2 regions of the Paenibacillus sp. FSL R10-2199 genome follow, and region 1 is predicted to be linked to the other one. Evidence: a T-box and tRNA genes for the amino acid it is inferred to sense, from the RefSeq annotation. Region 1 holds a T-box; the other holds one or more tRNA genes.
The links. A T-box is a leader RNA that pairs with one kind of tRNA and senses whether it is charged. The one in region 1 lies ahead of NYE33_RS10830 (arginine--tRNA ligase), so its partner is inferred to be a tRNA-Arg.
Positions count from the first base shown of each region.

Region 1 (2,172 bases):
TTCTGTCTGCGACAGAAGGTCAAAGGCAGAAGACCAGAAGCCTTCCTTCAGAATACTGCTCTCCCAAACAAGCAGGTCGTAGTGAATGCCGAAGCTGCGCATCTCCTCCACATGCTCTTTTACAATCTGTCCGGCGACAAGGTTGCCAATCCAGGCGGTATTGCCATGCCCCTCTTCCAGCGCGTGAAGAATTTCAGTCCGTTTATTTACACTTTCAGGATGCTCCGCGTACTCCTTGTTGATCTCAGCGTAAATATCCCAGCAGTAATCTCCGAAACGGACATGCTCCCCGGCAAGCGGGACATTCAAAAGGCCGACTACAGTATCTGCAAGCTGATTGCCGAGATCATCCACGTAGTTATGTACCTCGACCGTATAGCCGGTTTTTCTCAAAATTCTAACCAGTGCATCCCCGATACAGGAGTTTCTCAGGTGTCCTATGTGCATGCTCTTATTCGGATTAACGCTAGTATGCTCTACAATAACCTTCTCACCGCCAGCCTGCGGAATTGCAAAATCAGTCTGGGCCCACACCTGCCAATCGATGTACATATTAATGAAACCCGGCGGCGCAACCTCGATTCTCTGCAGCAGTCCGTTTACGGAGCCCGATGACTTCAGCTCGGCGATGATCAGTTCTGCGATGACGGCCGGGGCTTTGCGCAGGGTGCGGGCCAACTGCATGGCAATATTGCTGGAATAGTCCCCATGCTCCGCATTCGCAGGCTGCTCCAGAGCCGCTTTTACCTGAGTGCTGCCGGGAACTCCCAGTTCTTCAGATACTTTGTGAATACATTGTTCCAGACTGTCTTTAATTAGCTCGCTTAACATGAATAAGTACCTCCCGAAATAGTTGTGAATGGTGTAAGCAGTGGCTGAGGGCGGAAGACTTCAAGGGTCCGTAAGGTGAAAAAACAACAAAAAAAGCCTTCGTCTCAAAAGAGACGAGGCTTATGCGCTCGCGGTACCACTCTCGTTGCTGAACATACAGTTCAACCACCTTGCAGGTTAACGGTCTTTAGCCGGGGCTTCCTACTCTTAAGGTTCAGAAGTCCATCTCACGGGTGCGCTTCATAATCCTGATCTGTACCGGCTTACACTCTCCCGGCTCGCTGGGGACTAGGGTTCAGGGCCATTACTCTCCCGGTCATTGATTCAATATGATTTTTATCAGTATAGCGAATTTCTGGAAGAAAGCAATAGCGGAATGTCAAGCGGAACCTTGTTTCCGGAAAATGCAACCCATAACATCCGGTATTTGCAATAGATATCCGGCTTTGTCCACACCTCCAGTGATGGCTCGAATATAGTAAGTTGTTATCACTATTAAAATATTCGGAGAGGAGAACTCAAGATGAGCTTTTTATCTACAGGACCGATTGAAAATAATGCGGTAGGCGGGCTAAGACCTACCCAGCAGGTCACGGTCAAAATCGATAACCGAAGTGATACCATGTCTTCCTTGGTGACGGTAGAGGGTTACTATCTGGATGGAACCCGCACGCTATATGTCAGTGAAACGTTGAATGTACTGCCTAATCAGGTAATGACAACCACGTATTATGCGGATCTGGATGCATTTGAGTTTATTTTTGTCACTTCAGGAACCATTGATGAACAGGTGCAAATCTCAGTCTGGGGAAAAAATAGCTCAGGCGGCTTAGTAACGCCACACCGCCTGGTTTCTGCTGAACTCCTGGGAGCTACCACAGGAGTGACGGGCATCACAGGCGCGACCGGGGTTACGGGTGCGACAGGCGCAGCCGGAGCGACCGGGGTTACCGGTGCAACAGGCGTAGCTGGTGCGACCGGGGTTACAGGTGCGACGGGCACAGCCGGAGCGACTGGGGTTACAGGTGCGACAGGCATAGCTGGCGCAACTGGGGTTACCGGTGCGACGGGCGTAGCAGGAGCAACTGGGGTTACGGGAGTGACGGGCGAAGCAGGAGCGACTGGGGTTACAGGTGCGACAGGCGCAGCAGGAGCAACTGGGGTTACAGGTGCGACGGGCGTAGCAGGAGCGACTGGGGTTACGGGTGCGACAGGCGTAGCTGGTGCGACTGGGGTTACAGGTGCGACAGGCACAGCAGGAGCGACTGGGGTTACAGGTGCGACGGGTATAGCAGGAGCAACTGGGGTTACGGGTGCGACGGGCGAAGTAGGCGCGACTGG
Region 1 is NZ_JBBOBO010000001.1:2,453,190-2,455,361, forward strand. It holds gene NYE33_RS10830 (arginine--tRNA ligase) at 1-831, opposite strand, end outside; T-box leader at 938-1,160, opposite strand; gene NYE33_RS10835 (beta strand repeat-containing protein) at 1,355-2,172, shown strand, end outside.

Region 2 (2,172 bases), 710 kb from region 1:
ATTATTTATCTTACCTTTTGGCAATAATAGCCGCTTTATTGTTTACCTATTGGCATAAATAGCTTATATTAATAGCAACAGCTTATTAGGTGATAAGGAGTGGTTAACGATGGCAGAGGAATTCGGGAACTATCTGAAACAGCTACGGGAAGGAAAGGGACTGACAATCAATCAGTTGGCATCCCTTGCCGGGATTAGCGGAGCACAAATTTCGCGGATAGAGAATGGACTGCGGGGCGTCCCTAAGCCGGCTACACTGCGTAAGATTGCTGAAGCGACCGATGTCTCTTATGAGGAGCTTATGGGCCATGCCGGTCATTTAACCGAATCACAGAGCAGTACTGGAGGGTCAGTGCCCGCATGGGCTACGAGTAAGGATAAACGGGATTTCCGTCAAATGCTTGAGGATGATGGCGAGCTGATGTTCGACGGAATCCCACTGAACAAGGAGGATAAGCAGCGGATCAAGGATGTATTAACAGGCCTATTCTGGGAGGCCAAGCAGATGAACAAAAGAACCAAGCCCAAGCACGATTCAGGTACGAAGGAATAGCCAGGCAATCATACAACTATTAACATGCTGCGGGTGAAGAATATGGATGAGCTAATCAAGCGTCTGGTCAAAAAATATAAAACCAACAACCCCTTCGAGCTGGCTGGGGCCCTCGGCATTCACATCAGATTCATCAATCTGGGCGAAGGCACCAAGGGCTTGTATTACCGTAAGTTAAGAAGAAGGTTTATCGTCATTCATAATGAGCTGCCTCTGGAGTGGCAGCGGTTTGTATGTGCGCATGAATTGGCTCATGACCGTCTGCATAAAGGGGTCAACCGTTTTTTTCTGGAGGAAAACTCTTTTTTCTCACCGGGGAAGCTGGAGCGTCAGGCCAATATATTCGCAGTGAAGCTGCTATCCGCTGGAACTTCTATCGAGCAGGATGAATCTTTACAGAGCTATTATGCAAGGATCGGCATCCCGGCAGAGGTTGTCTTTTTTTTAGACGATTAAAGGAACATATGTTCCTTTAATAACGCAACAAAAAACTCTTACCGAAGTAAGAGTTCATTGCCAGCTATTAGCTGTGTTATCGGGATGACACGATTTGAACATGCGACCCCCTGGTCCCAAACCAGGTGCTCTACCAAGCTGAGCTACATCCCGAAACTATGAAATTTAATATGGAGCGGGTGATGGGAATCGAACCCACGCTATCAGCTTGGAAGGCTGAAGTTCTACCATTGAACTACACCCGCAAAGGTGAAATATCGGGATGACACGATTTGAACATGCGACCCCCTGGTCCCAAACCAGGTGCTCTACCAAGCTGAGCTACATCCCGATGAAGTTATAAATGGCGCGCCCTGAGAGATTCGAACTCCCGACCTTTTGATTCGTAGTCAAACGCTCTATCCAGCTGAGCTAAGGGCGCAAAAATTATGGAGCGGACGACGGGAATCGAACCCGCGACCCTCGCCTTGGCAAGGCGATGCTCTACCGCTGAGCCACGTCCGCAAACAAGTGGTGCGCGTGAAGGGACTTGAACCCCCACGTCTTACGACGCCAGATCCTAAGTCTGGTGCGTCTGCCATTCCGCCACACGCGCATAAAACTAATAAAAGTGAGCCATGAAGGACTCGAACCTTCGACACCCTGATTAAAAGTCAGGTGCTCTACCAACTGAGCTAATGGCTCGCAATTGGCAGGGGATATAGGATTCGAACCTATGATGACGGAGTCAGAGTCCGTTGCCTTACCGCTTGGCGAATCCCCTACAATAGATACCTATATAATGCCCACAATCTCCCACAAATATCAAGAAAATTATGGTGGAGGCTGAGGGGTTCGAACCCCCGACCCTCTGCTTGTAAGGCAGATGCTCTCCCAGCTGAGCTAAGCCTCCATATGTATGGTGACCCAAAGGGGTATAAAAATTGGTGACCCGTATGGGATACTCTTCACTCCGTTACGAGATTGCGAAGTATTCCTCACGAAGCCTATGCTTCAACGAACCCTGGGAATTCTCATCCCATAAAAATTGGTGACCCGTATGGGATTCGAACCCATGTTACCTCCGTGAAAGGGAGGTGTCTTAACCCCTTGACCAACGGGCCTTAGTAAATCTGTGGAGCTCTCAACCGGATTCGAACCGGTGACCTCTTCCTTACCATGGA
Region 2 is NZ_JBBOBO010000001.1:1,746,359-1,748,530, reverse strand. It holds gene NYE33_RS07800 (helix-turn-helix domain-containing protein) at 110-553, shown strand; gene NYE33_RS07795 (ImmA/IrrE family metallo-endopeptidase) at 596-1,009, shown strand; tRNA gene NYE33_RS07790 (tRNA-Pro) at 1,089-1,162, opposite strand; tRNA gene NYE33_RS07785 (tRNA-Gly) at 1,181-1,254, opposite strand; tRNA gene NYE33_RS07780 (tRNA-Pro) at 1,267-1,340, opposite strand; tRNA gene NYE33_RS07775 (tRNA-Arg) at 1,354-1,430, opposite strand; tRNA gene NYE33_RS07770 (tRNA-Gly) at 1,439-1,513, opposite strand; tRNA gene NYE33_RS07765 (tRNA-Leu) at 1,521-1,604, opposite strand; tRNA gene NYE33_RS07760 (tRNA-Lys) at 1,621-1,693, opposite strand; tRNA gene NYE33_RS07755 (tRNA-Gln) at 1,699-1,772, opposite strand; tRNA gene NYE33_RS07750 (tRNA-Val) at 1,826-1,901, opposite strand; tRNA gene NYE33_RS07745 (tRNA-Glu) at 2,038-2,112, opposite strand; tRNA gene NYE33_RS07740 (tRNA-Thr) at 2,125-2,172, opposite strand, start outside.
Region 2: it encodes a tRNA-Arg, which carries the amino acid that the T-box ahead of NYE33_RS10830 (arginine--tRNA ligase) is inferred to sense. The anticodon was not compared.